3 regions of the Peribacillus sp. JNUCC41 genome follow, and region 3 is predicted to be linked to each of the others. Evidence: riboswitches for the same ligand, from Rfam matches in the RefSeq annotation. Region 3 holds a riboswitch; each other region holds the start of a gene.

Region 1 (10,626 bases), 1.7 Mb from region 3:
AACGTTCGGGAAAAATTACGAGCGACGCTTTAAAGATACTGACCTGTTTGAACAGATTTTCTATCGCATCTTAATGACAGCTTCCGAAAGAAAGTTAATAAGTGCTGAGCATGTATTCGTTTATTCCACTCATGTGAAAGCCAGTGCAAATAAGCGAAAGTTCGCAAAGAAAGTCGTTCGCAAGGAAACACGAGCGTATCAAGAACGCCTTCAAGAAGAAATAAATCAAGATCGTGAAAACCATGGAAAGAAACCTTTTCCACCAGATAAATTTGATAAGGAAGAAACCAAAGAGATTAAAGAAAGTACAACAGATCCTGAGAGTGGTTACTATGTGAAAGATGAACGGACAAAACAGTTTGCCTATTCATTTCACACGGCTGCAGACCGCAATGGTTTTGTGCTAGGGACGATTGTAACACCTGGAAATACGCATGATAGCCATATGTTAGAGCCACTGGTTGAACAAGTGATTGAGAAAGTTGGAAAGCCTGAAGCCGTTGCCGCAGATGCAGCTTATAAAACACCAGCCATTACAAGTTACCTCTTTGACAAAGAAATCACACCGGCTATACCCTATACACGGCCTCGAACAAAAGAAGGAATCTTCCGCAAACATGAGTATGTTTACGATGAACATTTTGACTGTTACCTTTGCCCATCGGGAGAGATTTTAAAGTACTCAACAACAAATAAAGAAGGATATCGCGAGTACAAATCTCCCAAACACATTTGTGAGACATGTTCATTTTTATCACAGTGTACAGAAAGCAAAGACCATCAAAAAGTGGTGACGCGCCATATCTGGCAAGAAAATATGGAAGAAGCAGATCACCTGCGTCATCATCAAGATGTAAAACCTATCTATGCGAAACGCAAGGAAACGATTGAGCGTGTATTCGCAGATGCAAAAGAAAAGCATGGTATGCGTTGGACTACATTAAGGGGACTTAAAAAATTGTCGATGCAGGCGATGCTTACTTTCGCTTCCATGAATTTAAAGAAGATGGCCAATTGGACATGGCAAGGTCCAAAAATGGCCTAACATAGTGGGCTCGTAGAGACCCAAGCTCTTAATCTTGAGCAAAATTCCAAGAAAATATCAAAAGGGGTTCGGAATTAATACATTCCGAACCCCTTTTGTCGACAAACTGAGAAGTTCACGACAGTGAACTTCTTTTTCTTTATAAACCCCATGAGATCAATAAAAGGTGGATGGCCTTTTCCAATTCGGATTCAGGGATCCCTGCAAAGCCCAATATGATTTTTGGAGGGGCATCGTCAACTTTTTCAATAGAATATGTCGATAGTCCATAAATTTTAATATGATTTTCGTTTGCCTTTTGAATAAGTGTCTCTTCATCCATGCCGTTCTTAACGATGAGGACGATATGCAATCCTGACCGTTCACCAATGATCTTTATTTGCTTATGTGGTTTAAACAAATCGATCACTTTATCCAACTTACGACGGTAAACTTTCCTCATTCGATTCAAATGCTTTTCGAAATCCCCTTCCTTCATGAACTGTGTCAACACATGCTGATCAATCCGGGAAACGGTGGAATGGTAAAAAGATAATTCCTGTTGATGAATTTGTAACAATGGAGCCGGAAGAACCATATAACTGATCCGAATCGATGGCATCAATGATTTGGAAAACGACCCTAAATAAATTACCTTATCACCAGCATCCATACTTTGTAAGGAAGGAATTGTTTTTCCACTATAACGAAATTCACTATCATAATCGTCTTCGATAATATAACGGTTTGTTGCCCCTTGGGACCAGTTCAACAATCGCGTCCGTCTGTTAACGGATAGGATCGTTCCATTTGGGAAGTGATGTGAGGGAGTGACATACACGACGTCGATCTTTGAATCTTCAATTTGGTTAACCTTTACGCCTTCTTCATCAATTTGCAGGGGGTGGACTTCATTTGGGTAGCTGCGCAAAATCCGGTGAATCAAGTGATACCCAGGATCTTCAACACCATAGATGGCATTTTTACCGAATAGGAGGACAAGCTGCTGCAATAAAATTTCCATTCCTGCACCAATGATGATCTGTTCGGGAACACATTGTACACCACGTGCATGATACAAATAATGGGCAATTTCACATCGTAGTTCATATTCCCCTTGAGAATCCCCCAGTAAAAGAAGATCTTGATGTGATTCATCGATTTTGCTTTTCGTGTATTTTCTCCATTTTTCAAATGGGAAGTGTTCCGTGTCAATTTGGCTGGGATGAAAATGATACAGTAATTCCCCTTTTTTATGATTGTTTTTTTCCAAGGATACTTGGTTCGTTTGTGTATATTCTAAATCCTCGAATGTTTGAATATAGTACCCTTTTCTAGGTATGACTTCAACGTATCCTTCTGCAGTCAATTGTTCATATGCCGTCTCGACAGTATTTTGACTTATTTGAAGGAACTCTGCCAATTTCCGTTTGGATGGCAACTTTGTACCGTAAAGAAGACGGCCATCAATGATTTCTTTTTTAATATGTGAATATAATTGTTCGTACAAAGGTATTTCACTTAACCTATTTAAATCACAAGAAAGCATATTCATTTTGTTTCCACCTTTTATAATAATTTTATGCTGACTCCATTAAGTTTATTAAAACTGATACTTTCAATGCGGTCAACTATTTTTTATACTAAGTCTAACAAATCTAAAAAATGCAAATATTAGGGGGAAGAGAAATGGAAAAATTATTAGGAACTGAAACAGTAAAAAGAGGAATGGCACAAATGCAAAAGGGTGGCGTAATCATGGACGTCATTAACGCTGAACAAGCAAAAATCGCAGAAGCATCAGGTGCTGTCGCTGTCATGGCATTGGAAAGGGTTCCTTCCGACATCCGTGCGGCTGGCGGGGTAGCTAGAATGGCAGATCCGCGAATTGTCGAGGAAGTAATGAATGCAGTGTCAATCCCGGTCATGGCTAAAGCAAGGATTGGCCATATTGTTGAATCAAGGGTACTTGAATCCATGGGAGTGGATTATATCGATGAAAGTGAAGTGCTGACTCCTGCTGATGAAGAATACCATATTCTAAAAAGTGATTTCACCGTACCTTTCGTTTGTGGATGCCGTGATTTAGGCGAAGCTGCACGCCGTATTGGTGAAGGAGCATCAATGCTTCGTACAAAAGGAGAACCAGGTACTGGTAATATTGTGGAAGCTGTGCGTCATATGAGAAAGGTACAGTCACAAATTCGTAAAGTGAGCATCATGAGTGATGATGAATTAATGACAGAGGCAAAAAATATTGGAGCCCCTTATGAAATTTTAAGAGAAATCAAACGCACAGGTAAATTGCCTGTAGTTAACTTTGCAGCTGGCGGAATTGCCACTCCAGCTGATGCAGCACTGATGATGGAATTGGGAGCAGATGGCGTTTTCGTGGGTTCTGGTATTTTTAAATCTGAAAATCCAGAAAAATTCGCATCGGCAATCGTTCAAGCTACTACATATTTCACCGATTATGAATTGATTGGCCGGTTATCCAAAGAGTTGGGCAGTGCAATGAAAGGAATTGATATTTCCAAACTAGCTCCGGCAGAACGGATGCAGGAACGTGGATGGTAATATGATAACTATTGGTGTTTTGGGATTACAGGGAGCAGTTGAAGAACACTTGAACCAAATCAAAGCTGCCGGCGAACAAGCAATTATAGTAAAAAAACCGGAACAGTTGCTGGAAATCGACGGCTTGATCATTCCAGGCGGAGAAAGCACTACGATGAGGAAGCTAATGGATCGTTATGGATTTATGGAACCGATCAAAACTTTCTTCGAGGGTAAAAAACCTATTTTCGGTACATGTGCAGGGATGGTATTGGCGGCCAATGAATTGGCTGGCGATGAGAAGGCCTATCTTGGACTAATGGACATTTCCGTGAAACGGAACGGATTTGGACGTCAACGGGATAGTTTCGAGGCTGAACTGACAATTAAAGGAATGGAAGATCCTTATAAGGCTGTATTCATCCGGGCGCCGTTTGCTGATGGAATTGGAGAAGGTGTAGAAGTATTGGCTGTTTATGAAGAGAATGTAGTGGCTGCAAGACAGGACCATGTCCTTGTCAGTGCGTTTCATCCAGAATTAACAGGTGATGATCGTTTTCTGCAACTCTTCATTGAAATGGTGAAGACCTCCGTAAGTAAGGTCGAATTGAAAACCTGCTAAACAAATGAAGCTGTCCTATTAATAGGGCAGCTTCAATTTTGAATGCTCCTAACACTATAAAAATACAATTTGCTTGAATTCATTGTCCTTTACTTTTATAATGGGAAAAGTAAGTAATCACTTACATACTTTTTATTGGCGAGAGGGGAATGGAAATGACAGCAAGAGTTGCAGTTATTACAGGAGGAGCAAGCGGAATTGGCCGAGCAACATGCTTGAAATTCGCAGCAAAGGGGGACAAGGTCGTCGTTGCGGATTTTAATGAGGAAATGGGACAGGAAACTGTTGAACAGATAAAAGTGGATGGTGGAGAGGCCATCTTTGTTAAAACGGATGTTTCTAAGCAGGAAGATGTTGAATCGTTAATCAATAAAGCAGTGCAAACATACGGAAGGATCGATATCATGTTTAATAATGCCGGCATTGGTGGAGGCGGTATGATTCTCGAACAAGATATGGAGGGTTACTTCAAAACGATTGGAGTGAACCAGCACGGAGTTGCTTTTGGAATCATGGCAGCAGGACGGAAAATGAAGGAGCTAGATAACAAGGGGGTCATTATAAATACTGCTTCCGTGTTTGGCTACTTAGCTTCCCATGGGACTTTTGCCTATCAGGCAACTAAAGGCGCTGTAAGAATGATGACTCAGACAGCTGCTTTGGAATTGGGTGTTTATGGCATACGCGTAGTGGGCATTGCGCCAGGCGGGGTTGACACTCCTATCATACAAGGCTATAAAGATATGGGAATCATCGATAAATTGAATGCAAGTCAAATGCGCGGTAAATTAATCAAGCCAGAAGCCATTGCAAATGCCGTCTATCTATTATCGTTAGAGGAAGCGGATGCGATTAATGGAAGTGTAGTCATGGTTGATGATGGCTATGCATCTTTTAAGTGATTTTCAAAAAAAAAAGAAAACATCGTCCCAATCAGACGATGTTTTCTATTTATGATATATGGGAATATTAATTCTAACAAATCAAAGGTAATATTGACCGATTGCTACCACCGAGATATCATAGAAATAGATTGGTGAAACCGGTCTTATCTTTATAAAAGAAGGTTGATATTTTTGAAAAAAGGGCAGCAAACCAAAGAACGAATCATAAATGTAGCCCGGACTCTTTTTGCCACTAAAGGTTTTGATATGACAAGAACGAATGAAATTGCCTCTGCATGCAATGTTTCCGAAGCTACTATTTACAAATACTTTGACAGCAAAAAAGATTTGCTTTTGGCTACAATCACCCCTGATGAAAACGAGGAATCCGAAGATGTGACTAGCCATCTAGCCACGGATGAACTAGTGGAGAATCATGTTTGCACCATGATAAAAAAAATACTTGAGAATAAAGAACAGTTTTCAATATTATTTAGGGAAACACAATTCGATCAAGATATTTCAAAGCAATATATAGATCAGATTTTCAAGCCAAATGCCAAGCATATTGAAATACAAAAGAGAATAGATAGCGGAGAGATACAATATATCTCTGACATTATCCTATTTAATGTAGGGATCATTTCTTTTACATTGGCATTATCTACACATTATGAGATCCATCAACAAAAAAAGGAGCCGTATTTTACTTCTGAACGAATTAAGAACATTGCACAACTTTTGGTATATGGTATTCATGGTAAACAAAATCATACATAATGAAACGGTCATATTTAAAGGCATGTGCATCAAGCCGCAAATATGACCGTTTTATATGCATTCAGAAACGACGCAGTCAAATTTGTGAATCCATTAAACCAGAGTGTAAGATTTGACTTATATTTTTCAGACTATTACGATAAATGCATACTGCACGAAATGCTTTAATAAGATTTTATCTGGAAATCATGTAACAATGGAGGGGTATTAAATGAGCGATATCGTAATTTTATCAGGAAGTCCGGCTATTCCATCAAGAACGGACATTTCACTAAAACATATTCAATCATTGGTCGAAAAAGAAGGATTTACCACAGCTTATTTCTCAATAACGGATTTCTCAGCAGATGATTTATTCCAAGGGAAATATAATAGCGAAGATATCTTAAAACTTTCAGAGAGAATTCAAGCAGCCAGAGGAATAATCATTGGTTCACCGGTTTATAAGGCTTCTTATACAGGTGTATTAAAAGCCTTGATTGATTTGCTGCCAGAAGGCGCTTTTAAGGGTAAGCCAGTTCTGCCAATCATGATTGGTGGAAGTAACAGGCATCTATTGGCGATTGACTATGCGCTTAAACCATTAATCTCAATATTAAAAGGAGAGCCGCTTCAGGGCATTTATTTTGTTGATAAGGAAATAGATAAACAGAATTCTGAAAATCCGATTAATGATTCACATTTAATTGATCGTGTCCAGAGTCAAGTTCAAGAATTTGTAGAAGCGATACAGTTAAGAAATTAATGAATTCAAGTAATCCCTTTAACAAAAGGACTGGCATTCAAACGTATTTCTTAACGTAATTACAGCCGTCCATAATAGGTTTATTAATGAAAATAGACTCATTTTTTTTGGAGACTTTATCTAAAAAAATGAGTCTATTTTCGTATTTAAATGAACATAAAATCATAAATTGAATAGTGTGTATAAAAATAACAGTTCATCCATAATATTAAACCAAGTTATTTTATAAGAAAACTCCATTGACAAGGATTAAATATATGTTAATATTTAAAATAATAAAACTTATCCAGAGCGACGGAGGGAATTGGCCCTTTGAAGTCCAGCAACCTGCATGATGGATGCAAGGTGCTACCTCCAACAAAATGTTGATCATTTTGGAAGATAAGGTAATGATATTTACCTTGGGATCTTTCCATCATGGAAAGATTTTTGTTTTTGGAAAAATTTCAGGTAAACCATAACAATGTAAGGTTGTATGGAATTATATAAAACTAAGAAATTCATTTAATCAGCGTCGAAAATAAAATATTCGCGGATTTTCTTAAAGGAGGAACTGGTTTGGATAAAGAGAATCAGCTTGAAGAAATATTTGAACGACTTCAAGAAATGCTTAATTCAATGAAATATGGATCCATTACACTTATAGTCCAGGATGGTAAAATCATTCAAATGGAAAGAAATGAAAAATTAAGAATTAAATAAGGTATCTGCTGACTAGAAAAACTAGAGGCGGGTTTAACTGATATATAGAGAGTATTGGTTAGATTCGTCTCTTTTTCCTAGAATCAAATAAACTGGGGAAGATTAACGGGTATTGATCAACAGTTACTCTAACCTGATACAGCAAGTTTTTAGAGGGGGCTACAAAAGTTGGCTGGATTAATAAACTATGAAAATTTCAATTCAGGGGAATTCCCTGTATTTCCTGAAGACAGTGACACAAAAGGAGCTTTGGAAGTTCTGCAATGGGCGAATGACCATTATGGAAACAAACTGATTTATGCTTGCAGTTTTGGTATTGAAGGCATCGCGCTTACTGATTTATTGGCGAAGGTCAACCCTTCGGCAAAAATTGTTTTCCTTGATACAGATGTTCATTTTGAAGAGACTTACCAATTGATCGAGCAAGTGAAGAAGCGCTATCCAAAACTTTCAATTGAAATGAAGAAACCTGCCTTGACGCTTGAAGAACAAGCAGCGGAATATGGGGATGAATTATGGCTTAGTGATTCCAATAAGTGCTGTAACATCCGTAAGATCATTCCGCTTACCGATGTGCTTTCAACGGCAACAGCCTGGCTTTCGGGACTGCGGAGGGAGCAATCCGAAACAAGGGCTAAAACCGAGTATATCAATAAGGATAATAAGTTCAAGTCGGTTAAAATATGTCCACTCATACATTGGACATGGAAAGATGTTTGGCGCTACGCCCACAAAAACGGACTTCCATATAATATCCTGCATGATAATGGATATCCTAGCATTGGATGTAAAACGTGTACAGCACCTGCATTCAATGCAGATGATTTACGCTCAGGCCGTTGGCAAGGAGCACAAAAAACGGAATGCGGATTGCATTTATCTTAAATAAATAGAAACCATAGGGGGAAATTAGCATGACAATCAGTCTACCGCACGGAGGAACATTAATCGATCTTTGGGAACCAAAATATGATTTTAGTAAAATAACAAAGTCAATCGAAATCGATGAAATCGCTTTAAGTGATCTTGAATTGATAGGCACTGGTGCCTACAGTCCGATTAAGGGATTCTTTACAAAAAGTGACTATGAGACAGTGGTCAGGGATATGAGGCTTAGCAGCGGACATGTATGGAGCATCCCGATTACGCTGCCTTTGACCGAAGAAATTGCAGAAACCCTTACTATAGGTGAAGAAGTAACGCTGACTCATGAGGGTGAAACATACGGGGTTCTCACCGTTTCCGATATTTACACTCCAGATAAGCAATTGGAAGCGACATTAGTATATCAAACGGATGATGAGAAGCATCCCGGAGTGAAAAATTTATTTAACCGCGGGGATGTATATGTCGGCGGGGAAATAAAGTTGATTAAGAGAATAGAGCGTCCGTTATTCCAAGCTAATTATCTGGACCCTGTCGAGACAAGGAAAGCTTTTGCTGAAAAAGGGTGGAAAACGGTTGTCGGTTTCCAAACGAGGAACCCTGTTCACCGTGCACATGAATATATTCAAAAGACAGCATTGGAGATTGTCGACGGCTTATTCTTAAATCCTCTCGTAGGTGCCACTAAATCCGATGACATTCCGGCAGATGTAAGAATGGAAAGTTACAAAGTGCTGCTTGAGAAATATTATCCCAAGGATCGTGTCTCCCTTGCAGTTTTCCCTGCTGCCATGCGTTATGCAGGACCTAGAGAAGCCATTTTCCATGCAATGGTCCGTAAAAATTATGGATGCACCCATTTTATCGTCGGACGTGATCATGCGGGTGTGGGCGATTATTATGGCACATATGATGCCCAAAAAATCTTTGGGAATTTTAACGCCGATGAGTTAGGGATCACGTTATTATTCTTTGAACATAGTTTTTACTGTAAAGCATGCGGCAATATGGCTTCCGCTAAAACTTGTCCGCACGGCAGGGAAGATCATGTCATCCTGTCTGGAACGAAGGTAAGGGAAATGTTGCGTAATGGAGAAATTCCTCCAGCTACCTTTAGCCGTAAAGAGGTCATCGAGGTGTTGATCGAAGGTCTGAAAAAGAATGAAGTTTATAACTGATTGGACATAAATTGAAGGATCATATGAAGAGGGGGATTATTATATGAGTAAAAGTACGAATGTTACTTGGCATGAAACGTCATTGACCAAGGAGCTCCGCCGGAAGCAAAACGGGCATGAAAGCACAGTTCTATGGTTTACAGGACTCTCGGGTTCCGGAAAATCAACGATTGCCAACGCGGTCGCAAAAGAATTATATAATCGGAATATTCGAAGTTATGTATTGGATGGTGATAATATCCGCCACGGTTTAAATAAAGATTTAGGTTTTTCTGAAGAGGATCGAACTGAGAATATAAGGCGGATCGGTGAGGTTTCCAAGTTATTCGTGGATAGTGGGCAGTTCGTATTGACTGCCTTCATATCTCCATTCAGGGCAGATCGGCAGATTGTACGTGATTTACTCGAAGAAGGGGAGTTTATTGAAGTATACATAAAGTGTCCGATCGAAGAGTGTGAAGTGCGTGATCCTAAGGGTCTATATGACAAGGCACGTAAAGGAATCATTAAAGATTTTACCGGAATCGACTCTCCGTACGAAGAACCAGAACAACCGGAAATCACTTTAGAATCCGACCAATACAGCATTGAAGAGTGCGTTGAACAGGTAATCGGCTATTTGACAGCAAAGAAAGCGATTTAATCAAGGAGGAAATGTAATGGTTTACGAAAAATTTTGGTCGGAAAATCCACTAATCGCTAAAAATAAAACGGAAATCTGGAAATTGGAAAAAGACGGATTGAAGATATTTGATGATATTCCACATTACGCAGCAAATGGTTTTGATTCCATCCCTAAAGAGAATTGGGATATGTTCAAGTGGGCAGGTCTATACCTGCAACGGCCAAAAGAAGCTGGTTACTGGATGATGCGTGTCGTTATTCCCGGAGGTATCCTGACGTATGATCAACAAATAACTTTAGCTAACATCGCTAAAGATTACGGGAGGGGTGTATATGATATTACAACCCGTCAAGCCATTCAATTCCACTGGCTAACTATCGAACATGTCCCGGATATCTTAAATCGTTTGGAAAAGGTTGGAATGACTACGGCTGGTGCTTGTGGTGATATCACACGTAATATCATCGGGAATGCATTGGCAGGCATCGATCCCGATGAACTTTTTGATACACGTGAGGTCCTTTATGATGTATTTGAGTATTTCCGGCTTAACGAAGACTATTCGAACCTTCCGAGGAAATATAAAATGTCCATCAGTGCTAATATCCATAATGCTTCGAATGCT
Region 2 (10,626 bases), 1.9 Mb from region 3:
AAAACAAAACGAAGAAAAAGCCGTGGAAATCGTGGATTTCGTTAAAATTGAAGAAATAGATCCCATTTATTTTAACCGGAGTTATTACATGTCTCCTAATGACGGAGGGATAAAAGCTTATTCCCTTTTGAGACAGGCCCTCAAGGAATCGAATAAGGTAGGGTTAGCGAAAATCATCATCCGCTCTAAAGAACAAATGGCAGTAATCCGAGTCGTTGATAATACCTTGGTGATGGAAACGATTCATTATCCGGATGAAGTTCGCCCCACAGCGGATGTTCCGAATATTCCTGCCAACGATACGATTGAAAAAAAAGAAATCGATACTGCCGTTTTATTGATAGATCAATTAACGACTACTTTCGATCCGGCAAAATACACCGATGACTATCGAACCGCGTTGCTTGAATTGATTGAATCAAAGAAAGCAGGACAGACGACGATTACAGCCAAAACAAAAGAACCAGTTTCCAACAATGTAACCGATTTAATGGAGGCTTTACAGGCATCCATTGACCGTACGAAACATGATGAAACGGAAATGAAAAAGACGACCCGAAAGAAAGTGGCACCGAAAAAAAAGAAACAAGCTTAAACAGGAAGCTGAGCGGAAGACACATGATGTCGCTCGGCTTTCTGCTTGTTTTAGCAAGGTAATTTGCTTTCTAAATGGTAAGGAAAGTGAATTAATAGGGGAGATTTACATAGGTAAGGAAAGTGCAAATATGTAAGTGGATCACGATGTAAGAAACAAAATGGGATTAATAGAAAATGGTGGATGGAAATGAAGGCAAAAAAATTCGCTCCCTAAAGAGCGACAATGAGGAATTCAATCGTGAAAATCAACATATAGGCGAACGGTTGTAGTTTTCGACTATATATTGTGTTCATATTCTACCATATTTAATTCTGAAATAGCAACAAAATTACTGAACTAACCTATGAATTTTTCTGGAAATCAATGATATTTCCCCCATTTAACGGCTCATGAGGCTTTTGCATTTTCATATTCTTATAAATAACTACAGAATAAATGGATTTTTAGTATAATTTATACATACAGGATGATAAAAAATATATTTGAATGGAAGATGCAAAATGGAAAATGGAAAAATCAAAGCACTTCATGCCGGGAAGCCGAAGCATGAAATTTTTTCGAATATCGAAATCTTTTCAGCAATGGATAAACAAGCACAGGAAAATGTGACAGTGACTAAATCAGGTATAATTGGTGATGGGGTTGGTAATGTAAAGTTCCACGGAGGTCCTGATCGCGTTTTGTGCTTTTACCCCTTTGAGCATTATTCATTATGGAATGAAAAATTCTCTAAAAAACTGGAAATCCCTGCATTCGGTGAAAACTTAACTGTAGCGGGGATGAGAGAAGAAACAACATATATTGGCGATATTTATCAAATAGGCGAAGTGATTGTTCAAATTAACCAGGGGAGGATACCTTGTTCGACCATTTCCCATTTCAATCAAGAACCTAAGTTTTTGGAACTCGTGCTGAAAACGAGTTTAACTGGTTATTTTGCACGAGTACTTCAAGAAGGAACGATAAATAAACAAAACGAGATTGTGCTGATAGATCGTTTGCAGGAAAAAATTTCAGTTCATTATGCAGCAGAGGTAATCCTTCATAAACGAGATGGGCTGGAAGGCGCAAAGGCTTTACTTACACTAGACTCGTTAGCGGAAGACTGGAAACAAAGGATCCTGAAGAGGGTTCAAGCTGCAAAAGGTTGAATGATTTTTGCAAAAGTGAAAAAAATGTCGATCAGGTATTGAAATTGACAGATTATTAATGTAAATTAAGTATAATCAAATTTTGAAATCTTGTGAAAATTATATAAATGGATCTTATCGAGAGAGGTGGAGGGACTGGCCCGAAGAAACCTCAGCAACCAGCTTAGGCAAAGGTGCTAAATCCAGCAAGCAGAGCTTGATAGATGAGGAGAATGTTTCAAAAAACCTTCTTCTTTGAGAAGGTTTTTTTCCTTTTCTCTCATACTCATAGAATACGACAAAAACAGGATTGTTTTTGAGAGAGGATGTAATGATGAATTTTCGTAAAGACGTGAAAGAAAGAATACTGGTTGGGGAAGGGGCAATGGGGACCTTATTATATTCAAATGGCATCGATCAATGCTATGAGGAATTAAACTGCACGAACCCAGATCAAATAGAATCCATCCACCGTGCCTATTTGGAAGCTGGTGCAGATATCCTTCAATCGAATACATACGGAGCCAATTTCAACAAATTGAAACGGTATGGACTGGAAGATGAGGTAAGCAGAATCAATCGCCAGGGAGTCATTCTTGCTAAAAAAGCGGCAAAAGGAAAGGCATACGTCTTCGGTACCATAGGGGCACAGCGGAGCATCAGGAAATCGGATTTAAGCATGGAAGAGATAAAACGGGGTTTTCGTGAACAGCTATACAGTCTTTTGATGGAAAACCCTGATGGAATTCTCTTGGAAACATTTTATGACCTGGAAGAACTGGAAACCGTCCTGCAAATCGTTAAAAATGAAACTGGACTGCCGATCATCGCAAATGTTTCGATGCATGAACTGGGAAATCTTCAAAATGGAATCCATTTAAATGAAGCCTTTCAAAAACTTGAGCAATTGGGTGCCGATGTTGTGGGGGTGAATTGCCGTCTCGGTCCACATCATATGATTCGGGCCTTGGAAGAAGTGAGTTTGCCAAAGCAAGCATCAATTGCCATATACCCAAATGCCAGCCTCCCGGATTATGTGGATGGAAGGCTCGTCTATAAAGCTGTGCCGGAATACTTCGGTTCAAGTGCCCTAGAACTTCGTGAGCAGGGTGCCGCGATCATAGGAGGGTGCTGTGGAACGACTCCGCTGCATATTCAAGCTGTAAAGAATGCGATTGGAAGTTTGGCTCCTGTGAAAGAGAAATTCACGAAATCCCGTGAAATAGAAATAATTGAAGTGAATGATAGAGAATTGGAACGTCCCCTGTTCGAAAAGGCCAAAACAGAAAGGACGATTCTAGTTGAACTTGATCCACCGAAAAAGTTAGGTATAGCGAGCTTCATGACTGGTGCCGAGGTTTTGAAAAAAGCAGGGGTCGATTCCGTTACATTAGCGGATAATTCGCTTGCCTCACCAAGGATATCTAATGATGCACTGGCTAATTTACTTAAGAACCAATTGAATATAGAGCCGATGGTGCATATAACATGCCGTGATCGAAATTTGATTGGACTGCAGTCACATTTAATGGGTCTGCAGACGGTGGGCCTGAACGAAATATTGATCATCACCGGAGACCCTTCAAAAATTGGGGACTTCCCGGGCGCCACTTCGGTTTATGATTTATCTTCCTTTGACCTAATAAGTATGGTCAAACAATTTAATGAAGGTCTTTCCTATTCGGGGCAAAGTTTGGGCCAACGGGCAAATTTCAAAATTGCTGCAGCGTTTAATCCCAATGTGAAATATCTGGATAAAGCGGTACTGAGAATGGAAAAGAAGATTGCCTGCGGTGCCCAATCCTTCTTGACACAGCCAATCTATTCCGTGGAGCAGATCGAAGAAGTATATGAAGCTACAAAACATTTAGAAACCCCGATCTTCATCGGTATCATGCCCTTGACCAGCACCAGGAACGCCGAATTCATCCATAATGAAATCCCAGGCATCAAATTGCCTGATAACGTTAGAAGAGCCATGGCGTTAGCGGGGGATGACCCTGTAAAGTCGAGGATTGAAGGAGTGAATATAGCGCGAGAGCTAGTGGACGCGGCAAGGGAAAAATTCAAGGGCATATATTTAATCACTCCGTTCCTTCGCTATGAAATGACGGCGGAACTTACGAAATATATTAGAAAAGTCGATAGTAAACATACATCAGAGGTGGCAGTACATGAATAAAAAAGCGATTCAAGATCAGTTGAATTCTAAAATACTCCTTCTTGACGGGGCGATGGGAACCATGCTTCAAGCGGAGAATTTGACGGCAGGGGATTTTGGAGGGGAACAATTTGAGGGCTGCAATGAATATTTATCATTGACGCAACCGGAAATCATCCAATCCATTCATGAAAAATATTTAGCGGCGGGTGCAGACATCATTGAAACAAATACCTTCGGAGCGACCAGCATCGTACTGGAGGAATACCAAATAAGCACTATTGCTTACAAGCTTAATAAGATTTCAGCTGAGCTTGCCGTTAAAGCTTGTGAAAAGTACTCCAATGATGAATGGCCAAGGTATGTAGCTGGCTCGATGGGTCCAACTACAAAAACGCTTTCCGTAACGGGCGGAACGACTTTTGATATTTTAACCGATTCCTATGCAGAACAGGCACTGGGTCTCTTGGATGGCGGGGTAGACTTGTTATTGGTGGAAACCTGTCAGGATATGCTTAATGTCAAGGCAGCCTTTTCCGGAATCAAAGCAGCATTCGCTAAAACAGGAAAAGATGTGCCTGTCATCATATCAGGGACAATCGAACCGATGGGCACTACACTTGCTGGCCAGTCCATAGAAGCTTTCTATTTATCGGTTGAACATATGAAGCCCGTTGCGGTTGGCCTTAATTGTGCAACAGGGCCGGAATTCATGATAGACCATATCAGGACACTTGCAGATATATCAAATAGCGCCATCAGCTGTTATCCGAATGCCGGGCTCCCTGATGAAGAAGGCCACTATCATGAGTCACCTACTTCACTGGCAGAGAAAATGAAGCAATTCGCCGAAAAGGGATGGATCAATATCATTGGCGGATGTTGTGGTACGACACCAGAACATATTAAAGAACTTTCCAGGGTCCTCGAAGGCATGAAACCCCGTACAATTACGGAAACAGCCCATGGTCATGCCGTATCGGGCATAGAGCCGCTAATTTATGATGATTCAATGCGGCCTTTATTCGTAGGTGAAAGAACGAATGTTATCGGTTCCCGAAAATTCAAGGAGCTGATACGCGGAAAGCATTATGAGCCAGCTGCCGAAATTGCACGCTCCCAGGTAAAAAAAGGGGCCCATGTCATTGATATCTGTCTTGCTGATCCTGATGGAGATGAGCTTGGCGATATGAAGGAATTTGTGGAAGAGGTCGTCAAAAAAGTGAAAGTCCCATTGGTCATCGATACTACGGATGAAGCCGTGCTTGAACAAGCATTAAAACATTCACAAGGAAAATCGATCATTAATTCCATAAACCTTGAAGATGGTGAAGAGCGCTTTGAAAAAATAGTGCCATTAGTCCATCAATATGGTGCTGCCGTTGTCGTAGGAACCATTGATGAAACTGGGATGGCAGTCGATGCTGAACGGAAATTGGAAGTGGCTACACGGTCTGTGAATTTGCTCGTTAATAAGTACGGTCTGAACAAAAGTGACATCATTTTTGATCCGCTTGTATTTCCTGTAGGCACAGGGGATGAACAATATATTGGATCTGCATTGGAAACGGTGAATGGAATAAAGGCGATTAAAGAAAAGTTTCCGGAATGCCTAACGATACTTGGCATTTCTAACGTTTCATTCGGTCTGCCAGCGAGGGGAAGGGAAATATTAAATGCAGTTTTCCTTTACCATTGTACAAAAGCGGGTCTCGATTATGCTATCGTGAATACAGAAAAACTTGAACGTTTCGCTCTGATACCGGAAGAGGAAGTGAAATTGGCTGAGGCACTGCTATTTGAGACTTCAACTGAAACTTTAGCGATTTTTACCGAGTTTTATCGCGGGAAAAAAGCGGAGAAGAAGGATAATGGTGTGATCCTGCCATTGGATGAACGTTTAGGTAACTATATTATCGAGGGAACGAAAGAAGGATTGGTTGATGATTTAAATGAAGCGATTGAGCGCGGTGACAACCCATTGGAAATCATCAATGGACCATTGATGGATGGCATGAGTGAGGTGGGGAGGTTGTTTAATGACAACCAACTTATTGTCGCAGAGGTGCTCCAGAGTGCTGAAGCGATGAAGGCGGCTGTATCCCACCTTGAACCACTAATGGAAAACTCAGAAGATAGTGCTAAGAAAGGGAAAATCCTTTTGGCGACCGTCAAGGGAGATGTGCATGATATCGGGAAAAACTTAGTGGATATCATCCTATCCAATAATGGCTATGAAGTCATTGATTTGGGAATAAAGGTCGCACCGCAACAAATCATAGAAGAGGTTCGAAAACATGAGCCAACTATCATTGGCCTATCTGGGTTACTTGTCAAATCTGCACAGCAAATGGTTTTAACAGCACAGGATTTAAGGCAAGCGGGAATAAATACCCCAATTTTAGTGGGAGGGGCAGCATTATCCCGTAAATTCACCGATTTTAAAATATCACCTGAATATGAAGGACCGGTTTTATATTCCAAAGATGCGATGGATGGTTTGGCTGTAACGAATATTTTACATGACTCTGACAAAAAAGTGGTGTACTTGGAAGAGTTAGTCGAGAAACGGGAAAGAGCGAAAGCGAATGCCGCCATTGCTGCCACGATGGAAAAACCTGTTCGGAAGCAGTCCACAGCTGCCCCTTTAAGCGATGCTCCTGTTCAAATACCGCGTGACGTCAAGCGTCACGTCCTGAAAAACTATCCATTGGATGTCATCCAGCCGTATATTAATAGGCAAATGCTGATTGGACATCATTTGGGGTTAAAAGGTAAAGTGTCCGAATTGCTTAAGCAAGGGAATGAAAAAGCAGTGCAACTTAATGATCTCGTTGATGAATTGATTGAATTTCTAAAGATGGAACCGGATTATGGTTTGAATGCAGTTTATCAATTTTTCCCTGCTCAAAGCGAAGGAGATAAGCTATTGGTATACAACCCGGAAAACCATAACGAGGTTTTGGAAACTTTCGACTTCCCCCGGCAAGATACGAATCCGCATCTTTGTTTAGCGGACTTCGCGAAACCAATCTCCTCCGGGCAAATGGATTATGTTGGTTTCTTCCTTGTCACTGCCGGAAAAGGGATTAGAAAATGGGCAGAAAAACTAAAGCTTGAAGGCGATTTCTTGAAAAATCACGCACTTCAATCACTTGCTCTCGAAACAGCTGAAGGTTTCGCAGAAAGAATTCATCAATTAATGCGGGATGATTTAGGTATAAGCGATCCGATTGAAATGTCCATGAAAGAGCGGTTTGCCGCTAAGTACACCGGGCAAAGGTTTTCATTTGGTTATCCTGCTTGTCCTAATCTGGAAGACCAGGAGAAGCTATTCCGCTTGTTACAACCTCAGGATATTGGCGTGGAATTGACAGAAGGATTCATGATGGAACCAGAGGCTTCCGTGTCAGCCATTGTTTTTGCACATCCTGAAGCCCGTTACTTCAATGTCGATCGATAACTCATTTAATAAAGGCAGCGGTATTTTTTACCGCTGCCTTTTAGTGCATGAAACCCCTTAATTGGTACATCTTAATGGTCAAAAGGAAGGGGATGCAACACCTATGAATAATTTCCTGAAATTATTTCTTTTCATGGCGGGTTCTTTCATTATTATTTTGTTGGCTGTGGATGTCCAGAACATTCAAGTACATGCAATGGTTCCCGAAGAGATCACACCGCTCCTGAAAAGTAAGGAAAATCAGAAAATCGCTTATTTGACATTCGATGACGGACCATCTTTGAATACCATGAAGATATTGGATATTTTGGACGGCTATCATGTTAAGGCCACATTTTTCGTTAAAGGGAATGAAGAACCATACGCAAAGGAAAGTTATCGGGAAATGGTTTCCCGGGGTCATGCGATTGCCCTTCATTCTTATACACATGATTATTCCATCGTTTATCGATCGACTGAGAGTTTCTTTCAAGATTTGAATAGGCTTGAAACCATGCTGCAAAAGGAATATGGGATAAAAAGCCGTATTGTGCGCCTTCCTGGCGGCTCGAATAATCGTCTGCGGCATCAGGCTGCAACGAAACCCATCATCAATGGAATCCTTCAACAATTAAAGGAAAAAGGGTATATTTACTTTGATTGGTCCATTGACTCGACAGATGGCTTCAGTCCGTCAATAAGTGAACAACAAATCATTACTGCCGTACAAAAAGGGACGAAAAATCAAAAGCATGTTAATATCTTATTGCATGATATCAATAGTATGAAGAATACAGTGAAAGCATTGCCTGATATAATTGAATTTCTTAAAAAAGAAGGGTATACCTTCGATACTATTGATGAGACAACCCCGAAATTGCAATTTAATTGATGAACACAATGTTTATCTATAGTAAATTAAGGTATAGGGTATTGAGATTACAATGCGAAAGGATTTATCGTTTCTATGATGCCATCATTGTTTTTATCACATGGAACACCGCTATTGGCTTTGGAAAAGAATGGCTACACTTCTTTTTTGAAGGATTATATGCAAACTATGAAGAAACCTGCTGCCATCGTAATTTTGTCAGCACATTGGGAAAGCGAAGATCAAATGATTTCAGCAGTAGGGAAGCATGAAGTCATTTATGATTTTGCAGGGTATCCTGAAGAAATATTTCAGATTACTTATCCAGCCAGGGGATGTCTTGAGCTGTCAGATCGAATTTTAACCTTATTGTCCAGGATAGGTGTATTGGGGGAACTTGATGATAGGCGCCCCCTGGACCATGGATCATGGGGGCTTTTGCATATCATGTATCCCGAAGCTGACATCCCGACCGTATCTATGTCCATTAGTCCTGCACTGCCATTGGACAAGCAGTATGAAATTGGGAAAACATTGAGGGAATTAAAGGAAAGTAATGTCCTGATTATCGGGAGTGGTGGAATTGTCCATAATTTCGCCCAAATACAGGAGGATATGCATGTTGCAGAAGGATGGGCAATCGAGTTTGAGAACTGGGTCGAAGAGAAAATCATGAATTGGGATTTGCAATCCTTGTTTGAGTATGAAAGATTCGCCCCATACAGTACAGAAGCTGTGCCCTCCAAAGAGCATTTCGTTCCATTGGTCATCGCAATGGGGTCAGGGGATGACAAAAAAAAGGCAGCTCTCCTGCATAGGAGCTTTCAATATGGCAATCTAAGTTTATCAGCTTGGAAGTTTGATTGAGCTGAAAGGGCTTTCAGACTAGTTAAATTTACCTGAAAAATAATCATTATACAAAAATACAAAAATCTTTTTTTAGCGAAAAAAAGACTTAAATGAGCAAAAAAGTCAATTAAAAGCGTATTTTGACGAATTAAACAGAAATATAGTTGCAAAAAGGTTGCATAAAGTAGTTTAACCTTTGGATATTTCGACAAAAACATGTTAATATAACATCTGAAAACGTTTTATCCTTTAAAATTTTATTATTCAATGACCAAAGTTATTTATTGTATATCTTAATATATATCATATATTTGGGGGAAATTTAGAAGAAAGAAATTTGGGGATGGATAAAACGTAATGAAAAAAATTATGAGAAAAATTTGGGGGTTTACAAAATGACCATCAATGATTCTAAGGTATTAGACCACTGGAAAGCTTTTTCAGGTCCAAACCTTGGGTATGTCATGGAGCAATACGATCTATTCCTAGCCAACCCGGAAGAAGTGGATCCGGAACTGAAAAACTTTTTTGAAGTAGCAGGTCCTCCTTCATTCGATGTATCGGCAGAAACAACGACTGGAAGTGCGCCAACTGTACAAGCTGGAGAAGTTCTTCCGATGAAGAAAATTATGTCTGCAGTCAAGTTAGCTGAAAATATCCGTGCATACGGACATCTTGCTGCAAATATTTATCCTTTAAAAGAAGAAGCTCTGGACACTGAACAAATTCACTTTGAAAAATATGGCTTGACTGCAGATGATTTAAGGAAAATACCGGCTGACTTTATTTGCCCGGAATCACCTGAAGACGTGAAAGACGGATACGAAGCCGTACAATACCTAAAACAACTCTATACAAAAACGATAGCCTTTGAATTTCACCATGTTAATGACTTGGATGAAAAGCAATGGCTTACTGATATGGTCGAATCCGGAAACATGTTCCCGGAAGTGACTAAAGAGAAAAGGGAACTATTACTTAAACGATTGAATGAAGTCGAAGGTTTCGAGAAATTCCTTCACCGCACATATGTAGGGCAAAAACGTTTCTCTATTGAAGGACTGGATGCTTTGGTTCCGATTTTAGATGAAATGATTTCACAAACTGTTCAAAGCGGTACTGGGAATGTGAATATTGCCATGGCTCACCGAGGACGTTTGAATGTTCTAGCACATGTATTAGGAAAGCCATATGAGGTCATCTTCTCTGAATTCCAACATTCACCGAATAAAGATCTGGTTCCTTCAGAGGGTTCAACTGGCATTAACAATGGATGGACCGGTGATGTTAAATACCATTTAGGTCTGGATAAACAGATAACTAAATCAAATATACAAAAAGCAAGGATTACACTTGCCAATAACCCAAGTCACTTGGAAGTAGTCGGTCCAATCGTGGAAGGGTATTCTCGTGCGGCACAAGAAGACCGTTCAGAAAAAGGATTCCCGGTTCAAGACATTTCCAAATCCCTTGCAATCCTGATTCATGGTGATGCAGCATTCCCAGGTGAAGGAATTGTACCTGAAACGTTTAACTTAAGCCGTTTACGCGGTTATCAAGTTGGCGGCGCCATCC
Region 3 (10,626 bases):
CAAAAATACCTTTGAAATTTCTCCTTTTATTGCTTGAAATAAAGGCTTGATGACACCTTCTAATAAAAAAAACATAGAATGTGTTATCCACATTTGCCCATCATTTTCTTATAAAAGGATATCAAACTTAGTGCAAACGGGGAATTATTATGAACCTTAACCATCAGAAAGTTTTCATTACGGTAAATTCCGCAGAAACTAGAAAGAAGGCGCTACTGTTTATCGAAGAAAAACTATTTGAGGAATGGGGCCTTCAATTTGGAGAATCCTTAACGATCATGGCTGGATGCCGTTCCGTCCCTGTACTTGTCCAGCCATTCCCGTCATCCCAGCCTACATTGAAACTTTCATATGATATGAACCAGATTTTATCCTTACCCGTTTTTTCCGATCCAATCTCCGTCTCATACCATGTGGAAGGAAGGTCAATAAAAATAGGCCCATTCTTCGCTTCACTCATGAACCAGACCCCGTTGCAAGACGGGACATTCGGCGAGATGGAAAAATTTTATCAGGAAATGAAATCATATTGTAATCAGCAGGGCATCCCCTTCTATTTAGTAAAACTGCAGTCTCTTCAAGATGGAGTTGTGGAAGGCTACCTGCCTGGGCAAAATGGCTGGCAAACCTTTACCCTCCCCATTCCTGATGTATTTTATAACCGGATACACTCACGTAAACTTGAGGAATCGCATTCTTTCAAGCTGTTTAAAACTGAACTGGAGGAACGGTCGATACCGATGTTCAATGGAAGGTTCCTCTCCAAACATCATGTACATGAGCTGCTAATCTTAGAAGATGAGCTGTTGCCAAATTTGCCCGAGACGATCCTTTTTAACGAAAAGGAAACTTTCTTGTCTTTTATAGAAAGGAATTCGGTAATCTACTTTAAACCTTCAGCAGGAAGCCAAGGCAGGAATATTTGCAGATTAACGCAAGTAGCTGGAAAATGGAAAATCGAGCAATCCGGACATCTCCAGAATGTACATTTTGCTGATACGGATGAAAATTTGTATGAAACGTTAAAAAGATTTTCAAGAAGACGATCCTTCATTCTTCAAAAAGGGATTTCCCTTTTCGAAATCGATCAGAGAAAAGTTGATTTCCGTATTCTTCTTCACCGGAATGATCAGCTTGAATGGAAAGTTTCATCAATGGTTGCCCGGATTGGGGACCCTGGTACAATCGTTTCCAATCTTGCACAAGGCGGATTGATGAAAAATGGGCCGGACTTTCTAAAGGAAGCATTTGATCTTCAGGACGCCAGCCGCATATATCAAAAGCTCATTCGGCTGGCTAAAAATACTGCCCAGGCCTTGGTCGAAAACCATGACGATTCATTCGGTGAGCTAGGGATCGATTTAGCACTGGATACTGATACACATCCATGGATCATCGAAGTGAATTCAAAACCTTCGAAAAAATTTCAAGGCAGCTATGAAACCTTTCGTCCATCAGTAAAATCCATCATAGATTTCATGCTTGCCCTTAACCGCGAAGACCATCCATAAAAAGGAGTTGCTAGCTCGTGTTAATAGGATTAATGGCCGCGTCGGATACACATGAAAACAACTACTTCACCGAAATAGCCAAAACCGCTAAATCATTTAATATGAAAGTTTGTAAATTCTCACCTGAAAATATTGATATGGATCTTAAAAAAGTGCGTGGCGAGCGTTTTGATGCCGAGAATGAAACTTGGATCGCCACATCTTTTGATTTACCTGATTTTGTATATGATCGCTGTTTTCACGGATTAGTCCGTGAGTCAACGGAAACGCGAAACAAAATCAATTGGTTAAAAGATAACTCGAATTTCTTAGGGCTGGGCCTTCCTGGTAAGTGGGAAGTGTACCAAATCCTAAAAAAACATCCACACCTGCAGGCATTTTTTCCAGAGACCGTACAAGTGACGACGCCTGAAGATATTACCGGTCATTTAGAACGCCTGGATAAAATCATCATCAAGCCTGAGTTCGGTGCAGGCGGTACAGGAATCTATCTCCTAACAAAAACCGAAGACGGCACTTTGGTATCCATGACGAAAAAGGGCACCAAATATGACCGCCCATTCTCCTCCAAATCTCAGCTTAACAAATGGCTGCAGCATTTATTAAATCGATACCGCTACCTTTGCCAGCCATATTTAGAACTTTGCAACCAAAATAATGAGCCATTCGATTTACGGATTTTCCTTCAAAAAAACGAGAAGAATCAATGGATGGAACGAGGCCGCGGAATTCGCACGGGACAAAAAGACGGAATTACTTCAAATCTTGCCACAGGCGGTGAAGCCATTTCATTAGAGACTTTCAACAAAAGAAACCCGGAAACGATTTCGATTGCTGTCGAACAAAAGATTCAGCATATCCTTCGCACGCTGCCCGTAGAAACCGAAGCTGTCTTTGAAAGATTATTCGAATTGGGGATTGATTTAGGCATCGATAAAAAAGGCCAATTATGGATCATGGACATCAACTCCAAGCCCGGAAGGAAAATCATTCAGGCACTACAGCCGGAGACCATGAAGGATATCCATCGCGCACCGTTTCAATATAGCCAGTATTTAGCCGAACATCTTCAGAAAGCAGGTGAATAGAAAGTGAGAAAGACTTATCCTGCCGAAATTGCTGCTATCCCTGGCAATGTTCTCTACTATCCTTCAGAGCTTGGAGATTTGGCAGAGATTGAATTAATTTATTTCGGACGGCATTCATGTCCTGCCATCGTCAAACAAAACCCAGCCGTCAATCAGTCAATCGTATTATCGGAAAGCCTTGCGGAATCCCTACTATTCGATCATACCGATATTCCCCTACATTTATTCATTTACGGCAAGAGCATCTATATCGGACCGCTTGTCGGAATATTTTCCTCAGGGTTCACTGGCGTTTCAAACAAACCATTAGGGGAGAGATCGGAATTTTTCGCAAAACTCCTTTCGCTTAGCAGGACCACCGGCTGTATCCCCTTTGTTTTTGGAGAGAATGTAATCAATTGGGATGAGGAGACAATCAAAGGCTATGTGTTTGCTAACGATCACTGGCACATAAATGAATTTCCTTTCCCTAATGTCATCTATGACCGTCTCCCAAATCGGATGACGGAAAACCGGGATGGACCTAAAGAAGTGAAGCGGAAATTCCAAAAAAAATATACAATACCATGGTATAATCCTGGATTTTTCAATAAATGGGATGTAAATGAAAGGCTATGCGCAGATGAGCGGGCACTGCCTTATTTGCCGGAAACATATCCATTTCAATCCATGTCCGTGGTGGAAACCCTTCTTTCCCATTACCGGCAAGTTTATATAAAGCCCATTCACGGCAGCCTCGGTCTAGGGATTCACCAAATTCTTTATGATAAGCATGAGGATGTTTACTATTGTCGCTATACAAATGAAGCAAAAGAAAATAAACTGCAAAAATTCCCTACATTGGAATCCATCGTTAAACATATTTTTCACGACCGACCGCTTGAAAACCTTATTGTACAGCAGGGCATCCCATTAATTCGATTTGAAAAACGTCCAGTGGATTTCCGGGTCCATACGAACAAGGACAGTAATGGAAAATGGCAGGTAACCGCGATTGCCGCAAAAATCGCCGGTGCCGGCAGCGTCACTACCCATATTAAAAGCGGGGGTGTCATCAAAACGGTTGCCGAACTGTTTGGAGATGACGATGAGGCGAAAGAAGTCGAACGAAAGCTATCGGAAGCCGCGCTGATTTTAAGTGACAGTATTGAAAAGAACTTGGACGGCATCATTGCAGAAATAGGATTTGATTTTGGATTGGATAAAAAAGGGCAGGTTTGGATGTTTGAAGCCAATTCCAAACCTGGACGTTCCATATTCGCCCATCCAAAACTCAAGGATTTCGAATTGCTGACCAGAAAGCTAAGCCTTGATTATGCCATTTATCTTACGGAACAGACGATTACGAAATCAATCAGTGTACCGCGATGAACATTTTTTACGATAGCCCCACTGAAAATTGGTACCACAATCATGAGAATGCTGAACTTTTCGCCGGCCCTGCCAAAAAGGAAATCAGCTATAAAAAGGACCATTCGAATCAACCCCTAATTCCAATCACGATATATCCCGGTAACCGGATTCTCGCCGTCGGAATTTTAACTGTTTCCAATCCCAAAAAGGAATCAGGTTTGGGTGGAAACCTGACCCTTTTTCGGGACCTATCATTATATTTATTAAAACATGGAATATTGGCGTATGTATTCACAGGAAATGCCCTTCATCCCGATTCGTTGAGAGGGTATGTTTTTTCCTCCATTTCAAACAAGTGGATCGAATGTAAAGTACCCTTCCCTGACATCGTCTATAACCGTATCCCTTCGAGGAGCTATGAGGCGTCAGAGGAATTCCAACATCTTATCACACACTTTAAAGATTCCCGAATGCATCTATTCAACCCCTGTTTTATAGATAAATATGTAATGTTCGAAGCATTAAATGAAGATGGATTCCTCACCAAACACCTTCCGCCCACAACGGTCTTACGAAACAGCGATTGCCTTTATTCATTCCTGGAGACCTACAGGCATATATACCTTAAACCCTGCAAAGGAAGCCAAGGGAAAGGCATTTATACCATAATCAAAAATGATGATGGTACACTATTGTTCAATAGCTTGAAGCATAGTGAGTCCTTCCCGGATTTCGCATCATTCTGGAAAACAAAAAAAAGGGATTTATTAAAAAGGAGCTATCTTGCTCAACAGGCGATCAGACCAAAAAAACTTTTTGGACATCGTTATGATTACCGGATTCTCGTCCATTATGAAAAAGGTTTTTATAAAGTGACCGGCAAAGCGGTAAGGATGTCACAAACTCAGGAAATCACCACCCACACTCCCCGAGGGGGTAAGCTTTTCCCTTATCAAGACCTGCAATCAAGAAGCCTGAATCAAAAATTAGCGAATATCGCCCAAAAATGCGGAGAGATACTTTCGAAAAAAATCGGGTTTCTCGGAGAGTTTTCCATTGATATAGGGGAAGACGAATCGGGTTCGCTCTTCATATATGAAGTGAACTCAAAGCCCATGCAATTCGATGAAGTGGAAATTGAAACAAACAGGCTTTTGCATTTAAAAAATCTTTTCATTGAATTAACTTTTCCCAACCTGACAATAAAATAACACCTCCAGCTGCCGTTTTCCATTATACTTAAATGAGAAACTGTATATATGGAGGTAATACATATGATCACTCATTTTCAATGGTCACCATTGCATAAAAATCTGCCGGGATGGAGAATTTCCTTTTATTTCAACAAGAAGGCAGTCCAAGCCTTGTATCATAAAGATGGCTCCATCGAGTGGACAGCCAACCCGCCTTCCGAAACAGATGAAACCAAACTCAAAAGCATGGTACATGATTTAATGATCTTCCATGTATATGAATGAATTTTCTTTACATTCATGAAATCCTTATACAGAATAAAAAAAGCTCCTTTGCCTAAACTAAAGAAAAGGCTAGGAGGGATTAATTTTGGATAAAGAAAAAATGACATTTTTGAAGGATACCGAATATGATGGCAAGGACTCCGTTTACCTGGATATCGACCGTATCATCAATGAAGGAATGGCAGGCGGAAATGTGTATGAAGTCGCTAACCTTCAGAACATCGAAGAAGCACATGATTTTTATGATGAAACAGATCCCAACGAAAATAAATAATTTAGGTGGGCTCTCTTAAGGAGGGCTCCCCTTTTTTACTTATCCCGTTCATCTCCCGCTTGCACTGCATTCCCCCCTATGGAAGTTGTTTGAGTGACAAATAGAAAACATTGAAATAGCATTCAAATAGTTCCATTGTCCCTTACATTTAAAATATTTTCTTTTAATATCGATGTAATGATATGCTCTGAATCCCATTCATGCCCAGATATCTCGATAAGGGGATAGCGATTCGGTAAAACGGCCTGCTGGATTTCATGAACGGTCAGCCCTTGAGAATGCAAGCGTAAAATTTCACCTTGTAGGTTTTCCAAATAATCGAGCTTTTTCCGAAACATGTCCTTCCCATCAGGGACATGTCCAGCATGGCAGCAAAACACTTCCCCGAAGTCATATTGAAGTAACCTTTTAATGGAATCGATGATGACCGGGACAGACTCTTCCCGTAAGACAAGCTTTGTTTTTGGTGTTACGAAAAGGTCTCCTGAAAAGAGCATGCCATTACTGTGATTCAAATACACCATATGGTCCTTTGCATGACCAGGGGTAAAAATGGGCTCCCACGTTTGGGTGCGTGAATGAATGGCCTTCCCTACCGACTCAGCTTTAAAGGCGTCTCTCTTTCCCCAGAAAATTTTACGATATTCAGGATATACGGCATCCTTTGCACAAACCTCAACCGACATCGGATGAATGAAAAGCGGGACCTTTTTATTTTCCTGTATCCATGCAGCGCCCCCGGTATGGTCTTCATGATAGTGAGTCAGGACCACTGAGTCGAAGTCTGCGGACTCATAGAATGGAATGAGCTCTTCCAATAAAATCTGTGCGCCAGTATCTATCAATAGACCATCCGTTAAAAAGACATAAACACTCATCCCGGATTTGTTCCCGCCAGGAGTCCCGTTCACACAAACCACATCATTTATCGTGTTAATCTCTAACATTCAATTGCCTCCCCATCATTACACAAATATAGTTTCATCTTCCTTTTTCTAACTTTACTATAATAAATGTATTACCACTTCACTCTTTTGACAAGGAAATTTTGGAATAATTAACCTGGACAAAAATGCTGGATTATTGCATAATTGCCCACTTTTAATGGACCTTACTAAACTTTAATAACAAAAAATCACCCCGAAAATTTCAGAAACGATTGACATTGTCGAATTTTACAAATAATATAGATTATATTGAAAAACTTGAAATATTCTAAAATAATAATTTACTTATCAAGAGTGACGGAGGGATCAGGCCCTGTGATGTCCGGCAACCGCCCTTAGGGAACGGTGCCACTTCCTGCAGAATGATTGCATTCTGAAAGATAAGACGAGATATAATTTCGCTGCCTCTTTCTGAATGATAGGGGCAGTTTTTTAATGTTTAAGGGGGAAAGCTCATGATTGAAATCCGTTCAGTCCGAAAGGAATACGTCTCGAAGAAAAACCGAGTTATCGGAGTGGATAACGTATCTTTAACCATTCAAACTGGCGAAGTGTATGGAATTGTCGGCTACAGTGGAGCTGGAAAAAGCTCATTACTCCGCTGCTTGAATTTGCTTGAACGTCCGACAGGTGGAAATATCATCATCGACGGCATTGATTTAACCTCTTTATCAAGTAAAGAACTTCGTAAACAACGGCAAAAAATCGGAATGATATTCCAACACTTTTCACTGGTCAGTTCAAAAACCGTTTATGAAAATGTCGCTTTCGCCTTAAAGGCCGCGCATCGGTCGAAGGATGCCATCAGGTTACGTGTATTGGAATTGTTGGAAATCGTAGGGCTCAGCGATAAGAAAGATGTCTATCCGGCGCAGCTTAGCGGTGGACAGAAGCAACGGGTAGGCATAGCCCGTGCCTTAGCAAATGACCCCACTGTTCTATTATGTGATGAAGCGACTTCAGCACTTGATCCAACAACTACAAAAGCGATTTTACAATTATTGAAAAAGATAAGCAGTAAGCTTGGCATCACCATCGTGTTGATTACACATGAAATGGAAGTGGTCAAAGAGCTATGCCACCGTGTCGCCGTCATGCAGGATGGCCGTGTAATTGAAGAAAGTCCCGTTTATGAAATATTTTCACAGCCTAAGCAGGAGTTAACGAAGCAATTCATTAGCAGTGTTCTGGATTTCGCACTCCCTCCGCACTTGATTGATGAAAGTAAAGGTACGATCATTAAAATTCAATTCGAAGGGCAAACCGCTGGTGAGTCGATCCTTTCGGATGCTCTCCAATCCCATTCAGTAAAGGGGAATATTTTACACGGTAAAATTGAGTATATCCAGGATGTCCCTTTAGGCATTTTAATCATCGAGTTAATAGGCGATGCCGCTCAAGTTCATTCGGCATTGCAATATATAAAAAATCGTTCCAGTTCTGTGGAGGTGCTAAAACATGTCACTGCTTGATTCCATCGTCAATATTTTACCTGATCTTAATAAAGCCTTTCTTGAAACGATTTATATGGTCGGTGTTTCCCTTGCAGTAGCCCTGTTAATCGGTTTACCGCTTGGAGTATTGCTGTTTACAACAACAAGGAATTTATTTTTTGAAAATAGTATCGTGAATCGATTTCTAGGATTCGCAGTCAATATTGTCCGTTCAATCCCTTTCATCATTCTCTTGGTCGCCCTCCTTCCTTTAACGGATCTTCTAACTGGATCGACAATAGGGCCGAGAGCGGCTTCTGTATCCCTGTCGGTGTCCGCAATACCTTTTTTTGCAAGAATCGTTGAAACGGCATTACGTGAAATAGACAGAGGAGTGATTGAAGCTGCAATTGCCGTAGGAGCCACTCCATGGATGATCATTAAGGATGTACTTCTTCCAGAGGCAAAACCGGGTATCATTCAAGGACTGACATTAACGACCATTTCGCTTATCGGTTACTCAGCGATGGCAGGGACAATCGGCGGGGGCGGAATTGGCGACCTGGCCATCCGGTACGGTTATTACCGTTATGACAACACAGTCATGATCACGACGATCGTCGTGTTGATCTGCCTTGTACAAATCATTCAAATGGTTGGTGACAAGGCCTCATACATAGTTAACAAACGATAGGGATCAGTCATTTTTCAATGATTCAATACATTTCATTACACAGGAGGAATTTCAAATGAAGAAAATAGCTTCGTTATTATCAGTCTGTGCACTTGCCCTTGGCTTGGCAGCATGCGGGAGTGATGATGCATCCCCAAAAACTGAAGACAAAAAAGAATTGAAGATCGGGGCGACTACCGGGCCCTATGCCGATATGGTTAAAGAGGCCATCAAACCAGGACTGGAAGATCTCGGTTACAATGTAGAAATCGTCGAATTCACCGACTATATCCAGCCGAATAAGTCCCTTGGCAACCATTCGATCGATGCCAACCTCTTCCAGCATAAGGTGTACATGGATAACTTCGCTAAAGAAAATGATTTAGAGCTTTCCGACCTTATCATAGTTCCAACAGCACCAATGGGCATATATTCGAACAAGTATAAATCATTGAAAGAAATTAAAGACGGTACATCCCTTGCAGTGCCCAATGATCCGGTTAACCTCGCACGTGCACTTAAAGTGCTGGTGGATGAAGGGTTGATTGAAGTCGATCCAGATGTCGACCCTTTAAAAATATCTGAAAAGGATGTAACCAAAAATCCAAAAAACATCCAACTCAAACCATTGGAATCCGCTCAATTGCCCCGGGCAACAGACAGTGTTGACCTATCAGCGGTCCCTGGCAACTTCGCTCTTGCAGCGAAAATGGACCTCCAGGATGCCCTTGTTTTAGAAAAAATGCCGGATATGTATCGAAACGTTGTTACAGTGAATACAAAAGATGTAGACTCCCAATTTGCAAAGGATATTAAATCAGTAGTGGAATCCGACCAGTTCGAAAAAGTCATCGATGACAAATTTGCCGGGTTCGGAAAACCAGACTGGATGAATTGATCAAATAATCGAGGCCTGCTTCCCCTTATTGGGAGCAGGCCTTTCATTAAGGACAACGTGGCGGCCGCCATGGAAAACCTTGAAATCCTCACGAACCATGCAAGCAGATCCATGTACTAAAAAACGATGGGGTTTTTACCCCATCGTTTTTTTAATTCCTTCACATTGTTTGGTTAAATCATCCTTTTCACCAAGCACACTTAATGTGCCTTCAGTACTTCAATAAAATAAAAGAAGGTTTCTAACCTATTGTCTGTTTCCATAATCCAAGGAGATCACTTTCATGTTGTCTGTGGATACCTGCTTTTCTAACAACAGATTCCTGACGTCCCTTTTCCCAATTCCATATTTCTTCGAGGGTTTCTGATAGGGGACGGAATGTTAGTCCATTATTGATGGCTTTATTGTTATCGACAGCCAAAAAACCATTCAGAGGTTCCTTAGCTCCCGGAAAAGGGAATTCTTCTGGTATCCATAAAGGCATCTCTCCCCACGGCTCCACTTTATTGTCATCCAAAAACTTTTCAGATACCCATGTAAAGTCAGCATTACTTCCTGTTACCTTTTTGCAGCCTTCAAGTAATTGCCCCATAGTTAGTGTATAATCCGGTCCAACGGCATTATATGTACCTGTCATACTTTTTTCTATCATTTGGATGATCCATTGAGCCAAGTCCCTTGCATCGATGACTTGGATTGGACGTCCAGGGCGTCCAGGAGATAAAATTTCTCCCCCTTCCGCTATTCTTTTAAGCCAGTACGGCAATCGGTCAGTGTAATCATATGGACCCACTATTTGCCCCGCACGAATGGACAAAACTTTCCCCGGCAGTTCTTTTTCAGCTGCTTTTTCGCTTAATGATTTTAACGGTCCATAATATTCACCGTATATCGGTCCAGCAGTTCCGCGGGTGATCTCTTCCGCTTTATCATCATTTAGTATATGAACCTCTCCATTTTCATCAATTCCT

Evidence for each region. Region 3 has a riboswitch for S-adenosylmethionine ahead of JNUCC41_RS14480 (methionine ABC transporter ATP-binding protein). Riboswitches for the same ligand answer to the same signal wherever they lie in the genome.
Region 1: linked by a shared signal. The riboswitch ahead of JNUCC41_RS22560 (YezD family protein) and the one ahead of JNUCC41_RS14480 (methionine ABC transporter ATP-binding protein) in region 3 are both predicted to bind S-adenosylmethionine.
Region 2: linked by a shared signal. The riboswitch ahead of JNUCC41_RS23710 (bifunctional homocysteine S-methyltransferase/methylenetetrahydrofolate reductase) and the one ahead of JNUCC41_RS14480 (methionine ABC transporter ATP-binding protein) in region 3 are both predicted to bind S-adenosylmethionine.

What each region holds. Positions count from the first base shown of each region.
Region 1 is NZ_CP062163.1:4,653,392-4,664,017, reverse strand. Features, by position in the region: gene JNUCC41_RS22595 (IS1182 family transposase) at 1-1,045, shown strand, start outside; gene JNUCC41_RS22590 (MocR-like pyridoxine biosynthesis transcription factor PdxR) at 1,185-2,579, opposite strand; gene pdxS (pyridoxal 5'-phosphate synthase lyase subunit PdxS) at 2,714-3,601, shown strand; gene pdxT (pyridoxal 5'-phosphate synthase glutaminase subunit PdxT) at 3,603-4,202, shown strand; gene JNUCC41_RS22575 (SDR family NAD(P)-dependent oxidoreductase) at 4,358-5,104, shown strand; gene JNUCC41_RS22570 (TetR/AcrR family transcriptional regulator) at 5,279-5,866, shown strand; gene ssuE (NADPH-dependent FMN reductase) at 6,078-6,611, shown strand; SAM riboswitch class I at 6,891-6,999, shown strand; gene JNUCC41_RS22560 (YezD family protein) at 7,170-7,313, shown strand; gene JNUCC41_RS22555 (phosphoadenylyl-sulfate reductase) at 7,494-8,198, shown strand; gene sat (sulfate adenylyltransferase) at 8,228-9,376, shown strand; gene cysC (adenylyl-sulfate kinase) at 9,420-10,019, shown strand; gene JNUCC41_RS22540 (nitrite/sulfite reductase) at 10,036-10,626, shown strand, end outside.
Region 2 is NZ_CP062163.1:4,909,324-4,919,949, reverse strand. Features, by position in the region: gene JNUCC41_RS23720 (non-homologous end joining protein Ku) at 1-595, shown strand, start outside; gene JNUCC41_RS23715 (MOSC domain-containing protein) at 1,099-1,749, shown strand; SAM riboswitch class I at 1,861-1,959, shown strand; gene JNUCC41_RS23710 (bifunctional homocysteine S-methyltransferase/methylenetetrahydrofolate reductase) at 2,063-3,910, shown strand; gene metH (methionine synthase) at 3,903-7,352, shown strand; gene JNUCC41_RS23700 (polysaccharide deacetylase family protein) at 7,456-8,223, shown strand; gene JNUCC41_RS23695 (dioxygenase family protein) at 8,299-9,069, shown strand; gene JNUCC41_RS23690 (2-oxoglutarate dehydrogenase E1 component) at 9,447-10,626, shown strand, end outside.
Region 3 is NZ_CP062163.1:2,980,521-2,991,146, reverse strand. Features, by position in the region: gene JNUCC41_RS14515 (YheC/YheD family endospore coat-associated protein) at 150-1,511, shown strand; gene JNUCC41_RS14510 (YheC/YheD family endospore coat-associated protein) at 1,529-2,599, shown strand; gene JNUCC41_RS14505 (YheC/YheD family endospore coat-associated protein) at 2,603-3,970, shown strand; gene JNUCC41_RS14500 (YheC/YheD family endospore coat-associated protein) at 3,967-5,163, shown strand; gene JNUCC41_RS14495 (YheE family protein) at 5,227-5,430, shown strand; gene JNUCC41_RS14490 (hypothetical protein) at 5,516-5,704, shown strand; gene JNUCC41_RS14485 (MBL fold metallo-hydrolase) at 5,827-6,651, opposite strand; SAM riboswitch class I at 6,934-7,038, shown strand; gene JNUCC41_RS14480 (methionine ABC transporter ATP-binding protein) at 7,107-8,123, shown strand; gene JNUCC41_RS14475 (methionine ABC transporter permease) at 8,110-8,778, shown strand; gene JNUCC41_RS14470 (MetQ/NlpA family ABC transporter substrate-binding protein) at 8,834-9,655, shown strand; gene JNUCC41_RS14465 (NAD-dependent epimerase/dehydratase family protein) at 9,897-10,626, opposite strand, start outside.